2 regions of the Anaeromassilibacillus sp. D41t1_190614_C2 genome follow, and region 2 is predicted to be linked to the other one. Evidence: riboswitches for the same ligand, from Rfam matches in the RefSeq annotation. Region 2 holds a riboswitch; the other holds the start of a gene.
The links. Region 2 has a riboswitch for cobalamin ahead of I2G69_RS06400 (ABC transporter substrate-binding protein). Riboswitches for the same ligand answer to the same signal wherever they lie in the genome.
Positions count from the first base shown of each region.

Region 1 (7,842 bases), on a different contig from region 2:
TCCCGTTGCAAGCGAAGCCGGGAAAGCGAGATACACCGGACTTCGGATTTAGTCATCGGCGTGTTTCCCCGGATGAACCGCTCATCCGGCAAGCCGAATGCAAGAGTGTCATTGGACAAAGGCGCGGGGTTCTGGATGAGAAGGGCGCTGAGAGGATCAAATGTCTGCCCGGACAACCGCTCCGCTGGACCGGTCGTAATGGCCTCCTCCGGATATGAAAGCCGTTCCCCCACCGATACGGTCACGCCGCCCAGCCCAGCCCGGCAAAGCGCTTTGCACAGTTCCTGCGCCGAAACCTTTCCCGCCAGGACAAAGACCTTTTCATGGGTGCGCACCTCTCCCGCCAGGTTGCAAGCCTGCCCGTGCGCGCTCACAAGGCGCACGTCCTCCCAAGGGGTATGCAGCTTGGCGCAGAGGTAGGCTACCGTGCTGATGCCGCAGCATTCCTCGATCAAATGCTCTGGAAACAAACTGCGCAGCTTTTTCGCCCCGCTGTAAAAGCCCACATCGCCGGAGAACACCACGCCGATCGTTTGGAACTCCGGGTGTTCTTGGAGATAGGCAGCGATCTTTTCCGGAGCCGTTGCTGCGAATCGACGGCAGGTAAGCTCTGGGAAAGCGTCGAGCATCCGCTGGGCGCCGATCAGACAGTCACAGTTCTTTAAGATGTTCCATGCGCCAATGGTCAAGGTATCCCGATTCCCCATGCCGATTCCTACCAGCCAAATCTTCTTTGCCATGCCTACCACCGCCTTTTCTCTCTTTATCGGGAGTTTATCATAAATCGCTTACACAACTTTTGCCAAAGCACCTCAAATGAATCCCCTGGAACTTGGGGCGGCCGCCCGATCACGATGGTGCGCGCCCCCGCTTTCTGTGCTGCACGGAGCTTTTCCCAAAAGCCGCCTACTTTTCCCGATTCCTTGGTCACCAGCACCTGAATGTCGAACTGGTGGAGCAAGGCGAGGTTCAGCTCCTCGGAAAAGGGTCCCTGCATACAAATCAGATGCCCCGGCGTCCACCCGAACGACAGCGCCTTCCGCACGGCCTCTTCCGTAGGGAGCATCCGCACAAAGGACCGTTCTGCATAGTCCGGGACTTCCGTAAAAGCCGAGAGCTCTTTTGACCCGGTCGTCAATAAGATATTTCCCGGCAAGTTCTTGAGCGATTGCGCCGCTTCCTGCGCGGTGGAGACATAGAGACAATCTTCCCGCCAGCCATCTTCAGGCGCTTCACGCAAAAGGCGCAGATACTCCGTCCCCGTCTCCCGGCAGGCGCCTCGGATATGTTCCGTGGCCAAAGCTGCATATGGATGCGTGGCGTCCACCACACACTCGACGGGATGTGCCCGCAAAAACGCGATGATTTCCTCCCGGTCCATCCGCCCCTGTAGGATGGAGGCGTGCGCATGTTCTAAAAGCGTCTCGCCGTATGCGGTTGCAACACTGACATAGAAGGAAATCCCATGCGCGGAAAGGCGTTCGGCCAACCGCCTCCCCTCGCTGGTCCCTGCAAACAGCAAAATTTGTGGCGCCATGCTTCTTCCTCCATCAGGTTCGATAGCCGCGCGGCGTCACCAAGCGGCCGTTGAGGATCTTGGTCTGGGAGTTGCCGATGAATACCGTCGTAAACATGTCCGCTCGGTATTCCTGCAATTCCTCCAAGGTCATCAACGCATGGGACTCTCCCGCACGTCCAATCTCCCGCACAACCCCCGCAGGGGTCTCCGCCTGGCGGAACCGCCGGACAATCTCACAGGCCCTGCGGAGATAATCTGCGCGTTTCTTGCTCGACGGGTTGTACAGGCACAGGACAAAATCCGCCTCCGCCGCGCAAGCCAACCGCTTCTCAATCAATGGCCAAGGGGTCAAGAGGTCGCTCAGGCTGATGACGGCAAAGTCGTGGGAAAGAGGCGCTCCCAATAGCGCAGCACCGCTGCACGCGGCCGTCACCCCCGGGACCACCTCGATGTCCAACTGGGGATAGGCCTCCGCCGCCTCCAACGCTGGGCTTGCCATCCCATAAACGCCCGCGTCGCCGCTGCAAACCAAGGATACGGTCCGCCCGGTTAGCGCCTGTTCCACCGCCAACCGGCAGCGCTCCACCTCGCCGCGCATCGAAGTGGTCAAAAACGATTTTTCAGGGAAAAGAGGGCGGACCAGATCGACGTAAGCGGTATACCCCACGATCAACTCGCTGCGCTCCAAGGCAGCCTGCGCACGCTGGGTCATCTGCGTCGCCTCTCCCGGACCGATTCCAACAATATAGAGTCTCATAGCATCCCCTCTTTCCACTAAAATCGAATCACCAGCGGCGCGGCCGCCACTGCGACGGTCACACCCGAAAATACTTGTTTTCCCACGAGAAGCGCTCCGCCGCTCCCCAGTACGGCTGCGCGCTCGCAAACATTGTCCACGCCGACCGTATTTTGCACAAATGCAGACCCCGTAAAGTGGCCTTTTGCCCTCGTTAGCTGCTCCGCCGAGAAAAAATTACAGACAAGGCAATTTGCTTTACAGAACTCCAAAAGCCCGATTTCATCGCATTTTTTGTCGATGGACGCAACATTTTGCACGCTTTCCATGTAAAGGTATTTCCCTTGTAAGGTGGAATCAACCGCTTTTTGTATCTTGATCGGTTCTGTCCCTCTTTTGCAGCCAATTCCAAGCGTCAAAATCCTTGGAAGAAGCCAACAGGTCGTCTGAAACGTCTCTTCATACGTAAGGGATATGCGGATTCCGACTTTACCTTCCTTCGCAGGAACGATTCCTTTTGGAAGCGTCCCCTCCACTGGAAAGTCACTATGGAACCCCACCGGTTCCCCATTGAGCAGCGCGGCGGAAACGGCTTTTGCCGCATTGGGACGCACGACCAGGAATCCCTGATCCGCCGCCCATGTATCCACCGCAAATACATCGTTCCCATCGGTTGCCGTAGTGACAGCCGCCTGTGCTCCAATTGCAGCGGCGATCCGCCGGGCGAGCGCATTGGCTCCCCCCACATGCCCGGATACAAGCGGTATGGCAAACCGTCCGCAGTCGTCCACAGCCACTACCGCCGGATCGGTAAATTTGCTCCTTAAATGCGGTGCAACACTGCGGACTGCAATGCCACAGGCGCTGACAAAGATGAGCGCATCCGCCTGTCCAAAGGAGCGCGCTGTCCAATCTGCAAGCGAATCCAAGGCCGCAACGCCATTTTTCGCGTATTTTTCCGGCGCACTTACGGTACAAATATCCCCTCCGTCGCGGAAAAACTCCGCCAACCGCTGCGCCAACCGGACGCCGCTGGCGGTGAATGCGATACACTCAATCCGCATGGGGCGCGCCTCCGGTTTTCGCTGCGCGGTATCCGTGGGAGAAATCGGGCGCGTAGAGTTTTGAGCGGTCGTACTGCGTCCCAAGGAATCCGCCGACCAAAATCAACGCCGTTTTGGTAATCCCATTTTCCGAAGCCATCTGTGGGAGGTCGTCCACCGTGCCGCGGACCACCTTTTCGTCCGGCCAAGTCGCCTTATAGACAATGGCTGCGGGCGTGTCCTTTGCATATCCGCCCTCCAGGAGCTGCTCCCGCAGGCCTTCCAAATAGGAGGTGCTCAAAAAAACGACCATGGTCGCACCGTGCTTCGCAAAGCTGGCGACCGACTCCTTTTCCGGGACCGGCGTCCGCCCGGCCATCCGCGTGATCACAACGGACTGCGAGACGCCCGGCAGCGTATATTCCGCGTGCAGCGCAGCGGCCGCCCCACAGAATGAGCTGACCCCCGGCACCACTTCATACGGTACACCGGCGGCATCTAAGGCATCCATTTGCTCCCGGATGGCGCCGTACAAGCACGGATCTCCTGTGTGCAGCCGGACCACCTTTTCCCCTGCCCGTTCCGCTGTCAGAAGCACGTCCAGCACCTCTTCCAGGGTCATCCGGGCACTGTCATAGACTTTGCAGCCGGATTTCGTATAGGTCGTGAGGATTTCCGGATTCACCAGGGAACCGGCATAGACCACCGTATCCGCTTCTTCTAGCAGCCGTGCGCCCCGCACCGTAATCAAATCAACGTCGCCGGACCCCGCTCCGACAATATGAATCATTCGATTTCCTCTCCTTTCAGGCGTTGCAACAATCCATCTACCTCTGCGGTTTGCCCCAAAAGGCCAAATGCATTGGAAAACAAGACCGCTCCAACCGTCAGCTGTCCGCGGACGCGGGCGTTTATATGAAAATGTATCTTTTGTATGAGGCTGTCCATCACAGGGGACAGCAACTGTTCTTTTTGCAAGAGTTCAAACGCTTCATCCGTTGTGACGCAGTCCATCAGCTTTCCTGCCAACACTGGGGAAACGCCGCAGAGCGCAGCATGGGCGGTGATAATCTCCATCCGGGCATCCGCGTAACGGGAATGGGTATTCATCACGCCACCGGCCAGCTTGACCAGCTTTCCCGCATGCCCCACCAGCAAAAGCCCCTCAAAGCCGAAATCCACCGCCATGTCCAGCAGCTCCCCAATGTAATTGCTGCACGAGACGGCACGGCAAGGGAGGCGCATCTGTTCCCGCAGAAAGGTTTCTCCGTAATTTCCGGGTACCGCCACAACCGTACGCGCCCCCAAGGTGCGCAACTGCCGGAGCTCCGTCCGGATGGTATCGACCAGCGCGCGTTCGCTCATCGGCTCCACAATCCCGCTAGTCCCCAGGATGGAAATCCCCCCGGTGATCCCCAGCCGGGGATTAAAGGTCTTTTCCGCAAGCCGTTTCCCCTCCGGTACGGAAAGGGTCACCTGCCAACCGCCGGTATACCCATAGGTTTCCCCAACCTCCTGCAAAGCGTTGGCGATCATCCGGCGCGGGCCGGGATTGATGGCCGCCTCCCCAACGGCGCAAGCAAGCCCCGGGCGCGTCACCCGGCCAATGCCCTCTCCGCCGGCAATATATACCCCCTTGTCCGCACGGCGCACTTCTGCAAATACCCATACGCCGTCCGTCACATCGGGATCGTCCCCGCTGTCCTTTTGCACCGCGCAGGAAACAGACTCCTCCGAAAGCCGGATATGGCCGACTGGCAATTGCAAAAGAACCCCCTTCGGTGTAGAAAGCGCCACCTGATCGACACGCTCACCGGAAAGCAGCATCTGCGCGGCGGCCTTTGCCGCTGCCGCTGCACAGCTGCCGGTGGTATAACCACACCGCAGGCGCTTCTGGTCCCGGTAAACATATTCCTCCAGCTTCATGGGCGGTCCTCCTGCGAATAAAAAACGCCATTCAGTCACTCGCATGACCGAATGGCGTGAATGGCGGAAATCATGGGCGCAGTCCTTCTGCTCCCACTGTGGTTCCTTCAGCCACGCGCACTCCAGTACCGTGGAGTCGCATGAAGCATATAGGCAGGTATTCTGGCTCATACATCTCTGCAACACTCCACCTTCCCGGTTTCCCAGTGGTTTTTGGAGCTCGCTCCGTATTCACAGCAACGGACTTGCGCGGGAATCACACCCGCTTCCCTTTTCAGCCCCTTTCCTGGAAAGGAGCACCTATATCCTGTGCCCTATTTTAAACGGATTTCTATATTTTGTCAACCGGCCGGTCCAGATGCACATCCAATTGTGGAAATGGAATGTGAATTCCCTCGCGGTCAAATGCCAGTTTCACATCCTCCTGCATCTGATAGTAAAGCGTCCAGTAATCGTCCGTTTTGCACCAAACGCGCACCAGCATTTGGATACAACTGTCCTTATGTTCCTCCACGGCGATCAATGGCTCTGGATCCCGCTCGACCAAAGGATTCTTATCCGTCAGTTCTTGAAGCACCTCTTTTACTTTTGAAAGATCGTCTTCGTATCCCACCGAATAGCGCAAATCCAACCGCCGTGTTTTCATCGCCGTATAATTTATAATCGTACTGACGGTAATGGTCGAATTCGGGATAACGATCTCCTTGTTGTCAAAGGTCCGAAGGGTTGTGAACATCATCTCAATGCGCTCCACTGTGCCTTCTACATTGTCTACCAAGAGGTAATCCCCCACTGCAAAGGGCTTTGTAAAAACGATCTGTGCACCGCTGGCGATGTTGGTCATATTTTCCTTTAACGCTAAGCCAACGGTCACTCCTGCCGCACCAATCGCCGTGATCATTGGCCCGACGGGAACCCCCAACTGCGACAGGGCCATAATGCTGATGATAATCTTCGCCGCTGCATTCGCCAGGGAACACAAGAATGTAACGATCCCAGTCTCTGTGCGGGCTCGTGTCATCGTGCGCTTGATTAAGCGCACTACCACGTTGCTCAGCCACCATCCGCCGGCAAAGATTAGCGCGGCGCCAATTACATTGGGCAACATATCTAAGAGCCATGTTAAAAACTTTTGCCAAACATCTTCAAATGACATTTCGATCGCATCCCTTTCGAAAAGATTTGCCACACTCGCTTTAACAATTCCTATTATATTAAACAAAGTCTTGCAAAAAATTTCGCACAAGAATTTATATGTTTTGTATATATTTTTTAAACTATATTGCGTTTTTTACAAATAAATGGTATGGTATAGATAAATCCACAGCGATTCGTGTTTGCAAAATTTCCAGGGCATCAGCTTTTTGCATCAAAACGCCAATTTGCGGATGGCTGCGGCTTGAAAATTCATTCCAGCAATTGGAGAATGGAGGAATCGTATGGAAAGCAGAGCGATCAAAATTAAATCCCCTAAGAACAGCAAAATCTCGATCAAAGTGATCCCGGGTCATTTTGCCACCAATCACTCGCATATCAACTATTATATTGATATGACCAGTATCAAGCACCGCCATGCAATGGCTTATGAAGCGGCAGCGACCATGGCGATGAAGTACGAAAACAACACCATGGTAGACACAATCGTATGTATGGATGGCTGTGAGGTTATCGCCGCTTTCTTAGCGCGCTATCTTTCTAAATCTGGCATCATGTCCATGAACGATAAGAGCGACATCTGCATCATCACCCCGGAATTCAATACCAACGGGCAGATGATTTTCCGCGACAATATCCAGCCGATGGTCTGGCAGAAGAACATTCTTCTCCTGGTGGCTTCCGCAACCACCGGCAAAACCATCAACCGATCCCTGGAATGCATCAAATACTATGGAGGCAATGTGATCGGAATCTCCGCCATTTTCAGCGCAATCACCGAAATGGGCGGTGTGCATGTCGATACCATCTTTACTCCCGAAGATATTCCAAACTACCAAACCTATGCTTTTAAAGATTGTCCGGACTGCCAGCAGAAGCGCAAGATCGACGCCATTGTAAACAGCTACGGATATTCAAAAATTTGACCGGCCTTGGTTTGGCGCTACTTTAAAAAAAGGGGGCACCAAGCCGTTTGGGCTATAAAAAAACCGCTGCCATGCAAAAAGCACTGGCAGCGGTTTTTTATTGACAGGATCGAATAACAGCCACCGCGTCCTCGATATATCGGGACATCGGCTTTTCTACAACACCGGCCACATGCACATGGCACTGCTCCACGGGGATCAACACCTTTTGCGCAGGGCTTTCAGAAACTGCCGACGCCATTGCCGGGGTAATTTCACCCCACAGGGAATTTGCCACCATCATCCCGATTGGGCCGGCAACTACATCCGCATGTTTCACATTACAAATCACGGCGTTTTCGCCCGTCGCGCCGACATTTGCCCCCGCCTTAAGCATAGCCGACGTTGCAAGGGAATTGGTGCCGACGGCAACAATCTGCACGTCTGGCAATTCGGAACGAATGCGCTCTACGAGGCTTCTCCCTATGCCGCCTCCCTGTCCGTCGATTACGACAATCCGCATATCGCTTCTCCCTTCCCGCCGTTATTTATGATAGA
Region 1 covers NZ_JADMOD010000013.1:29,425-37,266, reverse strand. Annotated here, with positions in the region: gene cbiT (precorrin-6Y C5,15-methyltransferase (decarboxylating) subunit CbiT) at 1-740, opposite strand, end outside; gene cobK (precorrin-6A reductase) at 764-1,537, opposite strand; gene cobJ (precorrin-3B C(17)-methyltransferase) at 1,551-2,276, opposite strand; gene I2G69_RS10525 (cobalt-precorrin 5A hydrolase) at 2,294-3,319, opposite strand; gene cobM (precorrin-4 C(11)-methyltransferase) at 3,309-4,088, opposite strand; gene cbiD (cobalt-precorrin-5B (C(1))-methyltransferase CbiD) at 4,085-5,224, opposite strand; cobalamin riboswitch at 5,360-5,543, opposite strand; gene I2G69_RS10510 (mechanosensitive ion channel family protein) at 5,556-6,380, opposite strand; gene I2G69_RS10505 (phosphoribosyltransferase) at 6,664-7,305, shown strand; gene I2G69_RS10500 (DUF3842 family protein) at 7,403-7,807, opposite strand; gene I2G69_RS10495 (DUF1846 domain-containing protein) at 7,829-7,842, opposite strand, start outside.
Region 1: it holds a riboswitch for cobalamin, as region 2 does, so the genes downstream of both, cbiD (cobalt-precorrin-5B (C(1))-methyltransferase CbiD) here and I2G69_RS06400 (ABC transporter substrate-binding protein) in region 2, are expected to answer to the same signal.

Region 2 (7,842 bases):
GGATAAAAATCGGGATGGGATTGCAGTGGTTCGCCATACCGACTGCGCGGCACGCCTTGGGGCGGCCAATCTGCGCGGCGATTTCCCCATAGGACCGCGTCTGCCCATAGGGGATTTCCTGCAAAGCGCTCCAGACCGCTTTCTGAAACGCCGTACCTTCCGGCGCCAATGGCAAATCGAACATCTTCCGCTCCCCGCGCAGGTATTCCCGGAGCTGCTCCGCCGCTTTGCGAAGCAGTTCCGTTTCGTGTTGCACAACCGTTCCCGGCACCTCTTCGCCGGGAAGCCGCAGAAGGGCAATCGCGCCCCCATTTTCTCCAATCGCGATGCGACCGATTTCAGTGTCGTATAGAAACAGACCGTCCACGCTTTACATTCCTTCCTTTTCCGGTTTTATCGCGCGGGTTGCGATATAGGTGGGCGTGAAGTCCCGCAGGCGTCCCTGGCCGGGCCGGTCGCGGTCGTCAAAGAGGTCGGTCAGCCGAAGCCCCGCTTTTAACTGACCGCCGATCTGCTCTTCCAGCGAATGGCTGAATTGCATGCCGTCCCCGTCCCGCATCAGCTTTTCAAATTGCTCCGGGTTTTTTAACGGGTTAAACGGAAGCGCATTTTCCACCACAAGCGTCTGATCGTCGTTGAACAAGTAAGGGATTCCATTGTCCATCCCCGCCAGAAGGATGCCGCCCGGCTTGAGAATGCGGTAACATTCCCGCCATACCTGGTATACATCCTCGATGTAGCAATTGGAGACCGGATGGAAAATCACGTCAAACTGGCCGTCCGGGAAGGGCAGGGGCTTGGTCATATCGCCGCGCACAATCTGGATGGAATAGCCCTCGCGTTCCGCCACCATCCGCTCGCTTTCCAGCTGCTTTTTGGAATAGTCAAACACCGTACAATTTGCGCCCAAAGCGGCAAAAACCGGCATCTGCTGTGCGCCGCCGCTGGCCAACCCCAAAAGCTGCGCCCCCTTGAGCGCTGGAAACCAGCTGTGCGGCACCGGGCGCATCGGCGTGAGATATACGTCCCATGTCCCGTTTTTTGCCGCCAAATAGTCCTCGTGGGAGATCGGGATTCCCCATTCGATCCCGTCCTCAACCCACTGATCCCACTGTTCCGCGTTATATTTTGTGTACTGTTCTCGATTCATCGGTTTCCCCTCTTTCTTGGCTGGTTTCATCATTGCTATTTCTATTATAAAGCCGTATCCCAATCTCTGCAAATCCTTTTGCGGAATTTTCATGCATTCCTTTCCAGCCCGCGAACCAAACAAATTTTATCCGGCCCTCAATTGCCCCGAAAAAATGCACGCCAAAGGGCCTGCCTTGGAGGAAAACCTCCAAGGCAGGCCCTTCCCTTTTTATTTTGCCTGATAGATAATCAAAAGCTGCCCGTCTTCATCGGTGCGGACCTTGGCGCGCACGCCATATACCTCTTCGATCATCCGCTCTGTAAGCACCTCGCGCGGCGTTCCTCTGCTATAAATTTGACCATCCTTGACCACATAGATGACGTCGCTGTACATGGCCGCCAGGTTTAAGTCGTGAAAAGCGGATAGGACCGTCTTATGCATGGACTTGACGATGTTGAGCAATTGCAGCTGGTATTTGATGTCCAAATGGTTGGTGGGCTCGTCGAGGATCAAAGCCTCTGTGCGCTGCGCCAGTGCGCGCGCCAAAATCACACGCTGTTGTTCCCCACCGGACAGGCTGGAAAACGGGCGGTTTTCCAGCACCTCCATGCCCACCTGCTTCAGGGCTTCGCGCATGATCGCATAGTCCTCCGCTGTATCGCGGTCCATCGCGCGCTTATGCGGCGCGCGCCCCATCAGCACCATATCCTTTACCAGAAAATCAAAATCATAGGCATTGTGCTGTGCAACCACGCCCAAGCGTTTTGCAGCCTCTTTATGGCTCATATGGGAAGGCGGTTCCCCGTCCAGCCGGATGCAGCCCATCTTGGGCTGCAATACGCGATAGATACATTTCAAAAAGGTGCTCTTCCCACTGCCGTTCGGCCCAATCAGCCCGACAAAACAACCGTCCTCCGCGCGCAGGGAGATGTCCTTTAAAATTTGCGTGCTTCCCCAGGAGAACGAAAGGCCCTCTGCATCAATCCTCATGACGGCCTCCCTCCAAACTGATAAGTCTTTTTGACAAGCAGCAGGACAAACGCCGGCGCCCCCACAATCGAAATCAGGATTCCAATCGGCAACTCCGCATTTGGAAGGATCGTCCGGGCCACCACGTCGGCCCAAACCAGGAAGATGCCGCCCGCCAGAGCGGACAGGGGCAACAGCTTCCGATGATCCACGCCGAACAGCACGCGGATTACATGAGGGATCATCAACCCTACAAATCCGATGACGCCCGATGCATAGACAACGAAGCCGACCACCAGCGAGGCCATCACCAGATACACTTGCCGGTAACGGCGCAAATTGGTTCCCAGCGTGATAGCCGTATCGTCCCCCAGCAGCATGAGATTGAGCGTGCGGCTCTGCGTCAAGAAAAAGGCGATCGCCAGAAGCACAACCAAAAAAATCACGCCGTTGCTCTCCCATTCCGCCCCCGCCAAGCTGCCCATCAGCCAGAAGGTGACCGTCATAAAGCGGCCGGGATCGTCCGCCACATAGACGATAAAATTGGAAATGGCAGAACAAACCGAACTGAGCGCCACGCCCGCCAGGACCAATTTGACCGGCGTTGCACGGCCTCCAAGGTGGGAAAGACCGATGACGGCAAAGGATACGCCCAACGCGCCCAAAAAGGCGCAGACGCCGACGCTATTCGAGCCAAAGGCGCCGATCCCCAGCAGGATTGCCGCCGTTGCGCCCAAGGATGCGCCGGAAGAAATCCCCAGGATATACGGGTCCGCCAGCGGGTTTTGCACGACGGCCTGCATCACAACACCCACGGTCGCCAATCCCATGCCGACCGCCACCCCCAGCACGATCCGGGGCAACCGGATATACCAGACGATGTCGTGGGCGGCCCCTTGCGCCAGCGTTGCGGGGTCCCCGATGTGGAACCATTCAAACAGGATGACTTCATACACCTGACGCACCGTCAGGTCCGCGGACCCGACGGTCACAGCAAAAAGCACGGACCCCACCAGAACTACCAGCAAAAGGACGACTGCGCAGAGATATGCCGGTATTCCGTGAAACACGCCGGTTGTAAGGCGCTGGGACAGGGTTTTATCCGTGCTTGGGCGTTTCCCAAGAACGGGTTTATCCCCCCGCTGCATCTTATGCCTCAATCCCATAGAGGCTCTTGAGGAATAGTTTTACCGTATCTTTGGTGCGGACCCCGGGCGCATACGCCAGACTGTATTCCACCGGATAGATACGGCCGTTTTTGACCGCGTCCACGCTGGCCAATGCAGGATTTTCCGTATACAGGGCAATTGCCTCTTCGTCCGGAACAGAGCTCACATGTACGGCGAAAATCGCTTCCGGGTTGGCATCCACGATCTCCTCATCGGTCCATCCCGCCTGGCCAAGCGGTTCGGCGCCCATCTGCGCCGCAATATCGCCCGCAGCTGTCTTAGCATGATAGATGTCGTATTCGCCCTCCCATTTTTCTGCGATCAAGATGCGTTGGGGCTCTTTTCCCTCCGCGGCCTGCTTTCCCTGGTCGACATATTGCTGGATATCGGCGATGATTTCTTCCGCCTTCTCCTGGCGGTTATAAATTTTTGCAAGATTCCGGATATCCTGATACTCATTCTCCAAGGATTCGTCCCCACGCAGCACGCTATTAATGGTCGTATAGGTTCCGATTCCACGGTCATGCCAAAAATCGACGTCCCCCATGCGATCCTCCATATTGAACAAGGAATACCACCCGATGACCATGTCGGGCTCCAAACTCAAAGCGTATTCCTTGACAAAATAGCCGACGTCCTGGTGATTTTTTAGAAGATCCAGCTTGGCAAATTCCTCTGCATACTCCGGCAGTACGCTGCTACAATCCGCCACCATTTCAATTTTATCACCAAGGCCGAGCGCCAGAAGAATTTCCACATTGTTCCTCCCATAGACCAACGTCTTTTCCGGGCATTTCTCAAAGGTATAGGGCACCAGTTCCCGCGCGTTGTTATACACCTCTACGGTCACGGGATAATAATCGGACTCGTCTTGGGATGCTTCCTGTGAGGAGGCGTCCAAACCGGCCGGTTCACTGGAGGACACGCTCTCCAATTGGGAGGACGTCTGCGGGCTGCTGCTACAGGCTGTAACGCTAAGCAGCATAGAAAGCGCCAACAGGGTTGCAAGGATTCTCTTTTTCATGATTTTTCCACTCCTTTTTCGATCTGAAATCACTTCGTTCTTCCGTGACAAAAGACAACAAAAAACGCCCGCAACGAGTGTTGCGGGCGGGGCTTCCAGACCGTCAAAAGGGTATACGTCCCCCTTAGGCGTTTTCTGGCAACCGGCTCCGTCGTCCGCAGAATGGCCACCGAGTCCATGGCAGGTCTTCTGACTGATGCATCCACACCATCTTCCGCCTTCTCAACAGGAATTCTATCAATGGCATCTTGGAAGTGGCTCCGCAATCACAGCAACGGGATTGTACAAGATTCGCACTTGTTTCCCTTTTCATCAAACCCTCGTGTGGTTTGAACCATGGACCCATTTGATTCTTTTGTCGTTTTCAGTATAAAACACGGTATGGGAAATGTCAACGATCTCCATGAACTGCAGACGCGCAGCGTCTTTCGCGGGCACGCAGTGCCTCTCGCGCCTACGGCGGACGCATGGCGTCTTTTCGCGCCTACGGCGGACGCACAGCGTCTCTCGCGCCTACGGCGGACGCACAGCGTCTCTCGCGCCTACGGCGGACGCACAGCGTCTTTTCGCGCCTACGGCGGACGCATGGCGTCTTTTCGCGCCTACGGCGTTCCCTACGAAAGCAAGCTGTAAGGAGTTTGCTTTCCGCTCCATATGGGAAGGCCCTACAGAGGCAAGCGAAAATTTTCATACAGGCAAAAATTACAGTCCCACCACATGTGAGAAATAGAAGGATAAAACATAGCAAGGCCCTCACCCTGGGAATTCCCAGGGTGAGGGCCTTGCTGTTTATCAGGAAAAAAACTTCCCTTTTCTTTCGATGTCTCGTCCACGATTACGCAATCGTCACCGTGCAATGGACGCACAGCGTCTTTTCGCGCCTACGGCGGGCACACAGTGCCTTCCGCGCCTACGGCGTTCCCTACGGAAGCAAACCGCAAAGAGTTTGCTTTCTGCTCCATATTGGAAGCCCTAAGGAAACACTTAGCCAACCGTTACGGTGCAGTGCTTGACCGCGTTCTGGCCCGGCAGGGTGGTGTAAACGCCCGTGCTCTGGCCCGGCGTGCCGATCGCATAGACTCTGTAGTAGGAATCGTTGCCAACCTTCGCCACAAACTGCGTCTTGAGCACATCGCCGTTGCCGACCGTAAAGCCCGGCGTCATGGCGTTGCCGTTCACGACCGTCATCTTGAAGCAGTATGCGCTGCCTCTCTTCAAGGTGAAGTTGACCGTCGTGTCGGAAACCACATAGGCATTCACTGCCACGTTCTGGCTTGCGGATACCACGCCCGCTGCGCCGTATGCATTGCCAACGTTTGCAGACGTGCTGCCGCTGTTCTTCGAGCCCGTGGAGGTGCTCTTCTCAACTAGGCCGTCGATGCTGTTCTCCAGCGTCTCGACTGCGTCTGCGACCTCTTCCTCGGTCGCTTCTGCGTCGTTCAGCACTGCCTTCGCGGTGCTCAATGCGGCCTTCATCGCTGCGACGCTCTTCGCCGTGTACTTATTGGTGTTAATCGCTTCGGCTTCCCCGATCAATGCTTCCAGCGCATCCTTATCCGGGATCAGGCGCAGGGCGGAAATCGCTGCCGTAAGGTCTTTCACTGCGGTGTCCACCGCATCCTGCGTTGCATTTGCATCTTCCAGCACGGTCTTTGCTTCGGCCAGGACGGTCTCAAAGCTCGTCCATGCGTCGTTCTGGATGTACTGATCTGCATTTTCGACAATGCCGTCGCCCTTGAGGACCAGCGCTTCCAGCTCGGTGACGTCTGCGCGGTAGACCAAGCCATAAATGGCGTCATACAGCGCATCCACCGCTGCGGTGATGTCCGCTTCCAGGACTTCTTCATCGTCCAGCAGGTCTTCCGCTGCTGCATACGCTTCGTCCAGCGCTTTCAGGCTGTCCGGCGTGAACAGGTCGCGGTTGATGGACTCTGCGATCTCCATCGGGATTTCCAGCTGGCTCTTGTCGCCTGCGACAAAGCTCAGGTAGTGCAGCGCGTCGATCAAGTCGCTCCATGCGCCGTTGATCTCGTCCTGCGTTGCGGTCTTCTTTGCTTCGACGTCCTGCGCCGCCTGCAAAGCCGCTTCGTACTTCTCCTTCACGGACGGAACGGCTGCTTCCGCCTCGTCCGCTCTGCCTTCTGCAATCTCAATGGCAGCACGCAGGTTCTGCTTGTCTACCACTGTGAAGCCAAGCTCGATCGTGGTGTCCGCGTTCGGCATAGCCGCGCTGTACACATACTCGGCAACGTCAAAGCTGTCTTCCGCAATGGCGTCGCCATTCACGGTGACGCCTGCGATCTCGCGGCCTTCTACGCGCGGCGTAAAGGTCAGCTCGAGCGCATCTCCCGCCATTACGACATCTTTATATGCGCCGATCAGGTTGGCAATCGTCTGGCTTTCGCCATCGATGCTCAGTTCGACGGTGTTCGGGAAGGTGACCGTCAGCATGTGCTCGCTCGGCTCTTCCTCCACTTCGCCGGTCAGGGCAATCCAGCTCAGGACCGGGTCGGGGTTGTTGGAATTCTGTCTCTGAACGCTGATGGTGACATCCGCGTCGTTTTCTACCGTAAATGGGAACAGATAAGCCTGTTCGCCGGAATTGGTGAATGTGCCAATCGTAGTCTCAACCGTCTGCCCGTCCGCGCCTTCATAAGAAACAACGACCTTCATCGGGCGGGATGTACTCCACCACTCCTGGAAACCAAGGGAAACCTGATACTCGCCGGCCTTTAACGGTAGCTTGTAATCGATATTCTTGCCGCCCTTTGCCCAGAAACCGCTGGTATAAGCGTCCTGGCTTTCCGGATTCTTGGGTGCGATGTCGTCATCGGTGCCGGTATAGCCCCAGCTACCCTCGGTATAGGCTTGGTCATACGCCTCGGTATTGACCAGGTTCGGGGCCATCTCTTTGATGACATCGTACAGCTCGGAGCCATTCGTAGCGCCGCTGTCGATAAAGTAAAGCAGGTTCTCCGGGATGTCAACGACATTGGCCGTTATCGTAAGGCCATTGGCGTCTTCCAGCGTGCCGGTTACCGTATTTTCTGCGCCCGGAATCAGCGAGCTGAAATCCCAGGAGACATTGACGTCCTTGGTCACCCACCCCTCATCCTCACGGATGCTGACGTTTACCTGCTCCGGCAGGTTCTCGGTGCCATAATAGATATCATCCATCTCGCTGTTCAGCTTGATGTTGTTGATGGAATCAAATACGCTGAGATCCCAATCGTTGTATTCCTGGAGGCTGATATTCCCTCTGGCGTCGATCTGCACCGGCAGCCAGATATAACGGGAATCTGCAAGCGCTTCCGCGCTGAAATCCTGTTCTTTTCCATAACCCCAGCGGTCGCCCATGTAGATGAACTTGCCGTTCTCCGGGTCCACCGGGATCACATTGGTGCTCTGGGACCAGAAGGTCTTCCCATCGGTATCGCCGATGCAAGGATCGCCCATGTCGGTCCACTCGCCGAGAATTTCGTCGGCCTTCCAATAGCGGGCCGGGTTCGGGCTCCAGCCGGTTGCGCCGGAGGTAATCATGTAATAGG
Region 2 covers NZ_JADMOD010000006.1:11,068-18,909, forward strand. Annotated here, with positions in the region: gene I2G69_RS14195 (methylated-DNA--[protein]-cysteine S-methyltransferase) at 1-367, opposite strand, end outside; gene I2G69_RS06385 (class I SAM-dependent methyltransferase) at 371-1,150, opposite strand; gene I2G69_RS06390 (ABC transporter ATP-binding protein) at 1,361-2,122, opposite strand; gene I2G69_RS06395 (FecCD family ABC transporter permease) at 2,119-3,267, opposite strand; gene I2G69_RS06400 (ABC transporter substrate-binding protein) at 3,251-4,294, opposite strand; cobalamin riboswitch at 4,457-4,648, opposite strand; gene I2G69_RS06405 (family 43 glycosylhydrolase) at 5,279-7,842, opposite strand, start outside.